4 regions of the Rhizobium sp. CRRU65 genome follow, and region 2 is predicted to be linked to each of the others. Evidence: predicted binding sites of a transcription regulator. Region 2 holds the regulator's gene; each other region holds the start of a gene.
The links. Region 2 encodes LexA, which represses DNA repair genes until DNA is damaged. Its sites were predicted from a motif close to TGTTCNNNNTGTGTTCNG; they were not measured.
Positions count from the first base shown of each region.

Region 1: ACM5SV_RS07280 (helicase-related protein) is a predicted target of LexA. The motif match lies at 1,150-1,167, and genes of this name have one in related genera.
Region 3: ACM5SV_RS16610 (YifB family Mg chelatase-like AAA ATPase) is a predicted target of LexA. The motif match lies at 1,780-1,797, and genes of this name have one in related genera.
Region 4: ACM5SV_RS15475 (ribonuclease T2 family protein) is a predicted target of LexA. The motif match lies at 1,244-1,261, and genes of this name have one in related genera.

Region 1 covers NZ_JBLYZH010000003.1:202,857-206,065, forward strand. Annotated here, with positions in the region: gene ACM5SV_RS07270 (YMGG-like glycine zipper-containing protein) at 80-337, opposite strand; gene ACM5SV_RS07275 (DUF3309 family protein) at 365-520, opposite strand; gene ACM5SV_RS07280 (helicase-related protein) at 1,330-3,209, shown strand, end outside.
Region 2 covers NZ_JBLYZH010000008.1:249,953-253,161, reverse strand. Annotated here, with positions in the region: gene ACM5SV_RS18870 (VOC family protein) at 1-759, opposite strand, end outside; gene lexA (transcriptional repressor LexA) at 958-1,677, shown strand; gene ACM5SV_RS18860 (ComEC/Rec2 family competence protein) at 1,658-3,209, opposite strand, start outside.
Region 3 covers NZ_JBLYZH010000007.1:144,823-148,031, forward strand. Annotated here, with positions in the region: gene ACM5SV_RS16605 (DUF4037 domain-containing protein) at 1-33, opposite strand, end outside; gene ACM5SV_RS16610 (YifB family Mg chelatase-like AAA ATPase) at 166-1,698, opposite strand; gene gshB (glutathione synthase) at 1,877-2,824, opposite strand; gene ACM5SV_RS16620 (ABC transporter permease) at 2,971-3,209, opposite strand, start outside.
Region 4 covers NZ_JBLYZH010000006.1:333,249-336,457, forward strand. Annotated here, with positions in the region: gene ettA (energy-dependent translational throttle protein EttA) at 1-390, opposite strand, end outside; gene ACM5SV_RS15475 (ribonuclease T2 family protein) at 489-1,229, opposite strand; gene ACM5SV_RS15480 (alpha/beta fold hydrolase) at 1,388-2,317, shown strand; gene ACM5SV_RS15485 (DMT family transporter) at 2,351-3,209, shown strand, end outside.

The DNA of each region.
Region 1 (3,209 bases), on a different contig from region 2:
AACGTCTCGTTGACGGATAGGACCGACAAAGAAAACGGGCGCCGAAGCGCCCGTTGGGAGTCCGATATGCTTGTGCCGATCAGCGGCAACGAGCCTCATAGCGGCGACCGTAGCGGTCGCGATAGACGCAGTAGCCGCGGCGTTCGACCGACTGGCCGATCAGAGCGCCAGTCAGACCGCCGGCAACGGCGCCGACGGCGGCACCACCCCAGCTGTTGGTGACGACACCGCCGATAACCGCGCCGGTGCCGGCGCCGATCGCCGTGCCTTGCTCGGTCGCTGTGCAGGATGCGAGCGCGCCGACGAGCGCACCAATAAGAACAATCTTCTTCATCATGTCGTAACTCCCCAGGTTAGTTGGCCTTTAGACGCGGCCCATTAGTACAAGGATAATGATAATCACGAGAACTAGCCCCAAACCGCCAGAAGGTCCATAGCCCCAGCCACGGCTATAACCCCAATTCGGCAAGGCTCCGATCAAGAGCAGAATGAGGATAACAAGTAGTATCGTGCCAAGCATGGTGTGTTTCCTTCATTTCATCCGCAATTTGGATGGACTAGAAACACGTATTGGCGATTTTTGTTCCCGGTTAAGCTCTGGAAATGTGACGAAGCCTGATTCACGGTTTAATTTCCGTCATTTCCGAAAATTGCCGCTATGGTTAAAAAGACATTTAAATACAATATGTTGCGGTGAACAAAGCGGGAAAATCGCGATGTCGCCGATTCGTCAGCGATTCGTTCCGTTTTTGATCGGCGCGCCACAATTGGCCGTCCCGACTTAACGCCGTCTGAATCCGGCTCCCAAAAGATTAATTTTGGTGCGGCGGAGCGGGACGAAGGGCCCTGCCGCTGATCCGCGTCTAGTGCCGGGGCCTGATAGCGCTACCAGATGTGGCCGTGAACGAAAGGCGAAAACGGCGGAGTCAACGATTCGTCTCCGATTCGTTCCGGCTTTGGTCGAGAGGTTAATTTCGGGCGGATTTTCGCCGATCCAAGATCGGGCGGGAATTGCGGACTCACGATAGCGAAAATGCGAACAGGAGAGAGTCTCGCGATTCAGCATCTAGTGGGAAAAAGTGATTCAAAATCAATACTTAGCCGTGAACAAAAGCTGAATCAGCGAGAGTCATCGATTCGTCGCTGATTCGTTCTTGCGCTGTTCCGAATCGGAAATTCGGGCGTTCCGCAGGACTCGCAAAGGTCGTAATCCCCGAGGCATTTTGAAATCTGCCCTTGCGTTTGCGACGGCAGCTGTCCATGTGTTGTCCAGCTTCCATCGAGGAGCCGAGATTTTCTGGGGCCACCCCGCCTCATTTGCATGGACTCATGACTCTGATTTCGCAGCCGATGATTCTGAGTGGGCGCGGTGTGACCGCGGTGCTCGGACCGACCAATACCGGCAAGACCCATTATGCCATCGAGCGCATGGTTGCGCACGGGACGGGCGTGATCGGCCTGCCGCTCCGGCTGCTGGCGCGCGAGGTCTATACGCGGGTGGTGGAGAAGGTCGGCGCACAGAATGTGGCGCTGGTCACCGGCGAGGAAAAGATTTCGCCGCCCAATGCCCGTTTTTCCGTCTGCACTGTCGAAGCGATGCCGCGCGAGACCAGGGCCGCCTTCGTCGCGATCGACGAGGTGCAGCTCGCCGGCGATCTCGAGCGTGGCCATATCTTCACCGACCGTATCCTGCATCTGCGCGGCCGCGAGGAAACGCTGCTGCTCGGCGCGGCGACGATGCGGCCGATCCTGCAGCAGCTCCTGCCCGGCATCACTATCGTCGAGCGGCCGCGGCTTTCGCATCTTTTCTACGCCGGGCAGAAGAAGATCACCCGGCTGCCGCAGCGTTCGGCCATCGTCGCCTTCTCCGCCGACGAGGTCTATGCCATCGCCGAGCTCATCCGCCGGCAGCGCGGCGGCGCGGCGGTCGTGCTTGGCGCGCTCAGCCCGCGCACCCGCAATGCGCAGGTGGCACTCTATCAGGCAGGCGACGTCGAATATCTGGTGGCGACCGATGCGATCGGCATGGGCCTCAACCTCGATGTTGATCACGTTGCCTTTGCCCAGGATCGGAAGTTCGACGGTTACCAGTTCCGCAATCTCAATCCAGGCGAACTCGGCCAGGTCGCCGGGCGCGCCGGGCGGCACGTGCGGGACGGGACCTTCGGCGTCACCGGACAGGTCTCGCCCTTCGACGATGAGCTGGTGCAGCGCATCGAGGGGCACGAGTTCGACAACGTCAAGGTTTTGCAGTGGCGGACGACGGAGATGGACTTCTCCTCAATCGCATCGCTGCGCGCCAGCCTTGAGGTGGGACCGCGCGTGCCGGGGCTGACGCGGGCGCTGCCTGCGGTCGACCAGCAGGCGCTGGAACAGCTTTCGCGCTATCCCGAGGTCATCGATCTCGCCGACAGGCCGGCGCGGGTCGAAAAACTCTGGGAGGCTTGCGCGCTTCCCGATTATCGGCGTATCACCCCAGCACAACATGCCGATCTTATCTCGACCCTCTTTTCCGATCTTGTCCGCTATGGCACGGTGAATGAGCAGTTTCTTGCGGAGCAGGTTCATCGCTCCGATCGAACAGATGGGGAAATTGACACGCTTTCGGCGCGAATCGCGCAGATAAGGACCTGGACCTACGTTTCGAATCGGCCCGGTTGGCTTGCCGATCCGACACACTGGCAGGAAAAGACGCGGGAAATCGAAGATCGATTGTCCGACGCGTTACATGAAAGGTTGACGAAACGCTTTGTTGATCGCAGGACATCTGTGCTCATGAAGCGCCTGAGAGAGAATGCGATGCTGGAAGCTGAAATCAGTGTGAATGGCGATGTCTTTGTTGAAGGACATCATGTAGGGCAATTGAGCGGGTTCCGTTTCACGCCGGTGGCGGGAACGGACGGACCGGATGCCAAGGCGGTTCAGGCTGCGTCGCAGAAGGCGCTCGGGCTCGAGTTCGAAGCCCGCGCGGCCCGGATGCATGCCGCCGGCAACAGCGATCTTGTGATCGGTTCGGATGGGTTGATCCGTTGGCTGGGCGACCCGGTGGCGCGGCTTTCGGGCAGCGATCACATCATGCGTCCGCGCGTGATCCTGCTGGCCGACGAACAGCTGACGGGCAATGCCCGCGATCACGTTGCCGCCCGCATCGAGCGCTTCGTCAATCATCATATCAGCACGGTGCTGAAGCCGCTCGATGATCTGTCGCG
Region 2 (3,209 bases):
GAGGATTGCCCGGCCGCGCAGGCCGCGATCTGCGGATGAGTCGGCGATGTCGAAATAGGCCTCCAGCCCTTCCCGCGTCATCAGGCTGATTTTCGCATTCGATGCCGCGATATTGGCGCCGAAACCGGTTTTCTCGACTGCCGATTGCGCCACGGCAAGGCTGACGAAGGCTGCGAAGGCGGCAGCATCAGGCGCGCAAAGCGCTATCTCGACTATGCCGGTCACGCCATTGGCATGCGTCTCCAGCGCGGCGCGCTCGGCCGGTAGCGGATTGACGCGCTCGACGGTGAAAAGCAGGAGATCCGGCGCGCGCAGGTCGGCGGCGAAAGCCAGCTTGAAGCCGGCAATCGTCTCGGAACCGTCCGGCATCGTCATCGGCCGGGTGAACTGCAGCATCTCGCCGGCGCTCGATCCGTTGCCGACGAAATTCTGATGATCGATGCCGGCATCCTTGCTGCCGAAAGCCAGCCCCGAAAGCCCCTCCTCGCCACAGCGGAAACGGAAGGCCTGGTTGCGGGCAGTGAAGACATTGCCTTGGCGCGCCGATGCCTCGCTCTCCTCGACGCTCGCAATCCCGAGTGGCTCCAGATAGGTCTTGTCGGCAAAAAAGACGCAGGCGTTTTCCGTTCCGAAGGGATGGCGCGCATCGGCGGCAACGGTGAAGCCGAGCTTGCCGAGCCTCTCGCGCGCCAGATCGATATTGACGACCGGCAGCACGACATGATCCAGCGGGTGCGGTTTGGCGGAATGCTCGTTCATCATATCCCTCCTGGAAACGGCAAGAGATGTGCGACGGCGCGCCCCTCAATACAAGAGATGTGTCCCAATCCGGCGAATGAAAATAAAAATCTCAACGAGTTGGCGCCAAGTTTTACGGAAATTTAGCTACTTGCGGAACACATATGGAACATATAGTGTCTGTTCTGGATTTGTTTCAATCACGAGGTCACAACGTCGATGCTCACGCGCAAACAACAGGAGCTTCTCCTTTTCATTCACGAGCGCATGAAAGAATCCGGCGTTCCACCGTCTTTCGACGAAATGAAGGATGCTCTGGACCTCGCCTCGAAGTCCGGGATTCATCGCTTGATTACAGCGCTAGAGGAGCGAGGCTTCATTCGCCGCCTACCGAACCGCGCCCGCGCGCTCGAGGTCATCAAGCTTCCGGAGGCCTACAGCCCCAGCATCCAGCCGCGGCGCGGCTTTTCGCCGAGCGTCATCGAAGGCAGCCTGGGCAAACCTCAGCCGGTCGCCGCCCCTGCTCCCGCAAAACCCGTCGCCGACAACGGCAACTCGGTTTCCGTGCCGGTCATGGGCAGAATCGCCGCCGGTGTGCCGATCTCGGCGATCCAGAACAACACCCACGACATCGCCGTTCCGGCCGACATGCTCGGCTCCGGTGAACATTATGCGCTCGAGGTCAAGGGCGATTCGATGATCGACGCCGGCATCTTCGACGGCGACACCGTGATCATCCGCAATGGCAGCACCGCAAGTCCTGGCGACATTGTTGTTGCACTCGTCGATGACGAAGAAGCGACACTCAAGCGCTTCCGCCGCAAGGGCGCCTCGATCGCACTGGAAGCGGCCAACCCGGCTTACGAGACCCGGATTTTCGGACCAGACCGTGTTAAGGTGCAGGGCAAACTCGTCGGCCTCATTCGCCGCTATCACTGACATCGGTTAGGCCGGATTCGGTAAAGCTGTTGCTGCGCCAGTCAAAGGCGCGATGGCGCATCCATGGTCGCGACAATGCGTCAAATGCGGTTGCCACCTCCAGGCCGGCGTCCGCGAAGCGCAACTCGATGGATCCGGTCCTGCGCAGCGTCTCGCCGGTGAAGAGCGTCGCACCTGAGCGGCAGCTGTTGAAACGCAGGCGGACCGACGTCACGATGATATCGGCCGCGTCGCATGCCGGGCCGAGATAGGCGGCATTGTCGATGACAGCAACCACACGACCATTGCCAAGCCTTGATGCGCACCAGGCCCTCTTGACGCAGGAAAAGCGGTTTGCTTCACCGGCCGCTGCGGCCGCCCGCATCGCTGTCCTCGCTTCGTTCTGCTGATCGCGGGAAAGCTTGACGCGGCGGTCTTCTCCTACCTGCGGGATAGCAGGACCATCCAGCATCTTCGGCGGATCATGTCTCGGCAGGACCAGGGCTCTCTGCCACTGGTCGAAGATGAAATCCGGTGGTCTTTCACGGTTGGAAGCCATTGCTGCCGCTTCGACCACCGCGACGAGACTGCCATCCTCCGAAATCACCAGATCCGGCGGCCGGGGAACCGGTAGAAGCAACAGGATGAGCGTTGCGACCGCGATGATTGATGTGCCGATATGGCGCAGCCGGGTGCGGAGCAGCGTCAGCAGCAGAAAGCCTGCCACGGCGACCGCGAAATACCAGGCGGGCAAGCGGCCGACGTCGATATTGCCATCCCAGCCGGACACCGTCTTTGCGACCGCGATCACCAGATCGAGGCCGAATCCGACGACCTTCCAGGGCAAAACATCCAGACCGAAAGGCATGAGCAGCATCGCCAGCAAGCCGGCCGGCATGACGATGAAGGAGATGATCGGCATCGTCGCGAGGTTTGCCGGCAGGCCGTAGGCGGTCAGGCGATGAAAATGCTCGATCGAAAACAGCGCGGTGGAAAAACCGCCGATCAGCGAAGTCAGGAAGACGCCGCCGAAGAAACCGGCAACCGTAACGACGGGCCTGATGATAGGTAGCTTCAGAAAGGCGTTTTCGCGGACGCGCCGGTCCTTCCACAACTGATAGCCCGAGACCAGCGCCAATGTCGCGGCAAAGGACATCTGGAAGCTCGGACCTAAGACCTCGGACGGTGAAATGAGGATGATGACGAGGGCGGAAAGCGCGACATTGCGCAGGCTGATCGACGGCCGGTCGAAGAAGACGGCAATCAACATGATGGCCATCATGATGAAAGCGCGCTCGGCAGAGACCGCAAAGCCCGAAATCAGGAAATAGGCAGTAACGGCGATGAGCGCGCCGGCGGCAGCGATCTTCTTCGTCGGGTAGGCCTCAGCGATACCGGCAAAGATGCTGAGCAGCATCCGAAAGCCGACGAAGAAGATGCCGGCCGACAGCGCCATGTTGAGACCGGAGATGGCGATGATATGAGCCAGACCGGACTGGCGTAGTGCCTCCGTCGTCGCATCCGAGATGGCGCGCCGCTCGTCCGTCACCAGT
Region 3 (3,209 bases), on a different contig from region 2:
GTAGAAGCGACGCGATAACTCAATCCCCTGCATGACCTCTCCTCCCTCAAGGCCGCACATGATCCTTTGCGGAAACGGCAAAGTCCAGCATCAAGACCGGCGCGCTCAAGGATTATTCGTCAGTTCGTTTTCGCAGAATATCGGGGTGCTTCGGCGCCTCTTACCTTACGCCGCAGCCGTCAGCCTTTCCCCAGCGATGCGATAGGAGATCGCTTCGGCGAGATGGATGCGGCCGACCGTTGGCTTGCCGTCGAGATCGGCCAGCGTGCGGGCGACCTTGAGCACGCGGTGGTAACCGCGGGCGGAGAATTTCATCTTTTCGGCGGCATCGCGCAGCAGCTGCAGGCCGCTGGCGTCGGGCTCGGCCAGTTTCTCGATCATCGCGGTGGAGCAGCGGGCATTGGTGCCGATGCCCTTTGCACCTGTGCTTTCGAAGCGCTCCTGCTGGATCTCGCGGGCGCGGGCGACGCGGCGGGCGACGTCGGCACTGGTTTCAGCCGCCATCGGCCGGATCAGATCGGCGGCGGAGACGGCCGGCACGTCGATACGGATATCGATGCGGTCCATCAGCGGGCCGGAGATGCGGGCCTGGTAATCGCTCATGCAGCGCGGGCCACGGGCACAGGTATGGCCAGGCTCTCCGGCCATGCCGCAGCGGCAGGGGTTCATCGCCGCGATCAGTTGGAATTTCGCCGGATAGGAGACGCGGTGATTGGCGCGCGCAATAACGCATTCACCGCCTTCGAGCGGCTGGCGCAGCGCATCGAGCGCCTGCGGCGTGAATTCGGGAAACTCGTCGAGAAAGAGCACGCCGTGATGGGCAAGCGAGGCTTCGCCCGGACGGGCGCGTATTCCGCCGCCGACGAGGGCCGCCATGGTGGCGGAATGATGCGGGGTGCGGAAGGGCCGACGATCGGAAAGCTTGCCGCCGGAGAGCTGGCCAGCGATGGAATGAACCATCGACACTTCCAGCAGTTCGGCGGCGGAAAGCGGCGGCAGGATCGATGGCAGCCTGGCCGCCAGCATCGACTTGCCGGAGCCCGGAGGGCCGACCATCAAGAGGTTATGACCGCCGGCGGCTGCCACCTCGAGCGCCCGCTTGGCGCTTTCCTGGCCCTTGATTTCGGCAAGATCCGGCAGGTTTGCGGCATTGGCGCGGATCGACGCCTCCGGCCGAGACAGGACCTGCGTGCCGCGGAAATGATTGGCAAGGGCGATCAGGCTGCGCGGGGCGAGAATATCGACCTCGGCGCCTGCCCAGGCGGCTTCGGCGCCGCTTTCGGCCGGGCAGATCAGCCCCTTGCCGAGCGCATTGGCGCCGATCGCAGCCGGTAGCGCGCCTGATATAGCGGCGATCGTTCCGTCGAGGTTGAGCTCGCCGACGACGACAAAATCCGACAGCGCATCGGCGGGAATGGCGCCGAGGGCGGCCATCAGGGCAAGGGCGATCGGCAGGTCGAAATGCGAGCCTTCCTTCGGCAGGTCGGCAGGCGCCAGATTGACCGTCACGCGCTTGGCCGGCAGCGCCAGGCCGGAGGCGTGGAGGGCCGCCTGTACGCGCTCGCGGCTTTCGGCCACCGCCTTGTCAGGCAGGCCGACGATCTGCATGCCGACCTTGCCGGGAGCGACCATGACCTGAACCTCGACCGGCACACCTTCGATGCCCTGAAATGCAACCGTACTGACACGCGCGACCATATGCCCATCCCTTGTCCCGCAAACTCTACCATACCGCCCTGCTGCCTTTGAAGGCCAACGGTTGCAATTTGGCATGGACGCAGGAATAAAACAAGAACAATCAAAGAACGGAGTCAGGCATCCGCTGTGACCTTGGTTGTGCTCGGTCGCGGGACCAGAACGGTCATGGCCGGCTGGCTCAGCCGCGCTTGCGCTCGATCGCATCCCAAAGCAGGGCTGCTATATCGGCGCCGCCGAACTTCTTCACCTCGCGGATGCCGGTGGGAGAGGTGACGTTGATCTCGGTCATGTAATCGCCGATCACGTCGATGCCGACGAGCAGGAAGCCGCGCTCCCGCAGCGCCGGGCCGATGCGGGCGCAGATTTCCTGTTCACGCGCCGTCAGCTCGGTCGCCTCGGCGCGGCCGCCGACATGCATGTTGGAGCGGCTGTCGTGTTCGGCCGGCACGCGGTTGATGGCGCCGGCGAATTCACCGTCGACCAGGATGATGCGTTTGTCACCCTTGCGCACGTCGGGCAGATATTGCTGGGCGATGAAGGGCTCGCGGAAAAGCTGGCCGAACATTTCCAGCAGCGAAGAGAGATTGCGGTCGTCGCGGGTCGAATGGAAGACGCCGGCGCCGCCATTGCCGTAAAGCGGCTTCAGGATGATATCGCCCATCTCGTCGCGGAAACGGCGGATCTCGGCGGCATCCTTGGTGATCAGCGTCTTCGGCATCAGGTCGGAGAATTCGGTGACGAAGATCTTCTCCGGCGAATTGCGCACCCAGGCGGGATCGTTGACGACGAGCGTCTTCGGATGGATGCGCTCGAGCAGATGCGTCGAGGTGATATAGGCCATGTCGAAGGGCGGGTCCTGGCGCAGCAGCACGACATCCATGGTCGCGAGATCGACGCGCTCCGGCGCGCCAAGCTCGTAGTGATCGCCCTTGACGTCGCGCAGCACCATCGGCTCGACGCTGGCATAGAGCTTGCCGTCACGGAAGCTCAGGCGGTCGGGGGTATAATGGAAGAGCTTGTAGCCGCGCGCCTGGGCTTCCAGGCTCATGGCGAAGGTGGAATCACCTGCGATATTAATGCCTGCGACATGGTCCATCTGGACCGCTACATTGGTGATCTTGGCCATTTCCATCCCTCGCTGAATGCCGGACAGATGTAGGTCGGCCAGATATCAAACGCAACGGGCAATCAAGGCCTTCCGGCCCCGGAGCATTTTTGTTTTTGCGCAATTCCGGACGCAAAACCGCTGCACACATTTGCTGGAATTGCTTTTCACCGCGTTTCGAGTTTCCGCATCAGCCGGCCGCGATAGCTATCGAGAATGACGGCGAGCACGATGACGGCGCCGATGACGATCGGCTTGATATTGTCGTCGGCGCCCAAGAGCTGCAATCCCGTCGACAGCACCTGAAGAATGCAGGCGCCGACCAGCGTGCCGACAATCGAGCCTTTGCCGCCCGAAAGGCTGGTGCCGCCGATAATGACGGCGGCGATGGCATTCAACTCATAGC
Region 4 (3,209 bases), on a different contig from region 2:
GTTCTGGCTGTCGATGACGTCCTGAAGCTTGGCGCCCTCTTCCGCCGTCTCATCGGAATAGTTCATCATCAATTCGTTGTAGCGATCGAGGACAGCCGTCTTCGAGGCAACGCCTTCCATGACGTTCTCGAACACCGTCTTGTTTGCATCGAGGTGCGGCTCCTGCTCGAGGTAGCCGACCGTCGCACCTTCGGCGAGCCAGGCTTCGCCGGTATACTCCTTGTCCTGGCCCGCGATGATGCGCAGTACGGTGGATTTACCCGCGCCGTTCGGACCGAGGATACCGATCTTGGCATCGGGGTAGAACGAAAGGTGGATATTCTCCAGGATCTTCTTGTTGCCATAGGCCTTGTTGAGGCCGGACATATGATAGATGAACTGACGTGCCATGCTGCGCTGCTCCGGGCGGGAAACTTTGATTGTGCCGCTATGTAGGCGAAACAGCGCCTCCGGGCAACGCCGAAACCCGGTTTACTCAGGAATTCCGGTCAAAAGCCCGCAGCGTCGACGACGCCCTCGTCGCAGCCGAACGACGTTTTTCCAGCGCCCTGGATCAGATCGGCAAGCCCGGCACTTTTCGCCGATGCCGCTCCGGCAGCTTCCGAAAGCCCGATCGTCAGCTCGCTGATCATCCTGATATTGCCGGCCCGCCGGCAGCTCATCTTGACACGATCGCCGGCACCCGGCCCGAAGCTCTTGTCGAAAGCCGCCTTGATCGCTTCGGCCTTGACCGGTTTGCCGATATTGGCAGCGAAGAGATCGCGCACGGCCGACGCGTTGAGTGCGCCCACGAGGTGCACGCCGACGCCGAAATAGTCGTCGGCGCTCATCTTCGTGCAGGTGCCATGCTTCACCCACTCATGCCGTTCCAGGCCGGACTGCGTGCCGGGCATCGCCTTTGCGAGCGCCGCCTGCGTCTCCGCCGCAAGCGTGACCTCCGGCAGCTTGTTCCAGTCGCCGTCCTTGTCGGCGGTCTTCTGATCGGCGCTCACGCCACAATAATCCTGCCGCATCGGCCAAAGCCCGTGCAACGAAAAGTTCGTCGCATCATGGCGCTCCGTGGCCTGTGTAGCGCATTCAGGCTTCTTCTGGTTTGTCTGGCAAAAAGCCGGCTGCCAGCTTGCCGCCAGAATGAAGCGGGTGCGCCCGCCAGCCTCCTGCGCCATGGCAGCGCCGGCAATAACCATCGACACAGCGAACGACAAGGTACGCAACTGCATGCTGCTCATTTCAACCCCCAAAAAAGAACAATACAGGAACAAATAAGCATGAAGATTGAAAGGCCGCAACCCTGAATCGCAACAAGGCCCCAATTTGTTGTCGGATAATCAAACGCCCATGTTGCAATTACCCAGCGATCTGGTCTGTTGCCGCCGGGAGGATCCACATGTTTGCTGAAACGCAAAGGCTCGTCGTGCCGGGGGCATCGCTGGCCTACCACCATGCCGAGGCCGAAGCTGCGGCCCGCGGCATCCTGTTGATATCGCATGGCTTGGCCGAACATTCGAAACGATACCGCTCCTTTGCCGAGGCGATGGCAGAGCGCGGCTATCACGTCTATGCCCACGATCATCGAGGCCACGGCGAGACGACGGCGTCCGATGCGCCGATCGGCCGCTTTGCCAGGCGGGGTGGCGTTGAAAGGGTGATCGGCGACGTCATCGCTATGCGTAGCCATGCGGCCTCCCGTCGTCCCGGCCTGCCGGTGATCCTCTTTGGCCATTCGATGGGCGGCCTCATCGCCCTCAACGCTGCCGTCACAGCTCCGGCCGACTTCGACGCCGTCGCCGTCTGGAATTCGAATTTCGCCGTCGGCCTTGCCGGCCGCGCCGCCCAGGCAATCCTGCTTGCCGAGCGCATGCTGAAGGGCTCCGACGTGCCGAGCGGCCTGCTGCCGAAGCTTACCTTCGGCACCTGGGGCAAATCCATTGCCGGCCGCCGCACCGAGTTCGATTGGCTGTCGCGTCTTCCCGATGAAGTCGACAAGTACGTCAGCGATCCACTCTGCGGCTTCGACGCCTCGGTCTCTCTCTGGCTCGATCTCTTCGAGCTGACCTTCCGCGCGCCGCATAAAATCCATCTCGACCGGCTGGCGCGGGATATGCCGATCCATTTGGTCGGCGGCGGAGAAGACCCGGCGACGGAACGTGGAAAAGCCGTGCTCTGGCTGTCAAACCATTTGAAAGGCAAAGGCTTCTCCCGTATCAGCACTGAGATATATCAGGACATGCGGCACGAAACATTGAATGAGATCGGCGCGCATGCGGCGATCGCAGCCTTCGCGGACTGGTGCGACAGGGCCGTCGCAAGATCCTGAGCGACCAATATCCTGAGTGACAGGGATTTCATCATGAACACCACCTCCGCCCGCCGCGTTTCGTCCGCTTCCGACGTGACGATGGGACTTGTGCTGATGTTCATCTCGGTGATGTTCTCGCCGCTCATCGATATTTTCGCCAAGCTTGCCATCGTCACCGTCCCCTCCGCGGAGATCACCGCCGGCCGCTTCGCCGTACAGGCGCTCTGCATGCTGCCGATTGTGATATGGCGGCGCAGCTTCGCCGAATTCTCCTGGCGCCAGAACCTGTTCCATGCCATCCGCGGCGCGATCATCACCGTCTCGATGATCTCCTTCGTCACCACGCTGAAATACATGGCGGTCGCCGACGCGATCGCGATCTTCTTCGTCGAGCCGATCATGCTGACGATCCTCGGCGGTATCTTCTTGAAGGAGACGATCGGCTGGCGGCGCTATAGCGCCTGCGGCGTCGGCTTCTTCGGGGCGATGCTGATCATCCAGCCGAGTTTCGAGGAGGTCGGCTACATCGCGCTTCTGCCTGTCGTCAGCGCGCTCTGCATCGCCATCTTCGTGCTGATGACTCGCGTCCTCTCGCACAGGGAAGACCCCTGGGCGATGCAGTTCCAAATGGGCATCTGGGGCCTGCTCTTCTGCACCATCCTGCTTTTCCTGGGCCAGGGAACCGGCTCCGATCTCTTCGATCCCGTCATGCCGGATGGCCGCGCCTGGTTCTATGTCGCCGGCGTCGGCGCCATGGCCGCGATATCGGGCATCCTCGGCGTCTATGCCTATCGCGCGGCACCGGCATCGACGCTGGCGCCGCTGCAATATTTCGAGATCGTCTCGGCGACGATCTTCGCCTGGCTGGTCTTCGGCGACTTTCCGGATGCCGTCAAATGGCTCGGCATTG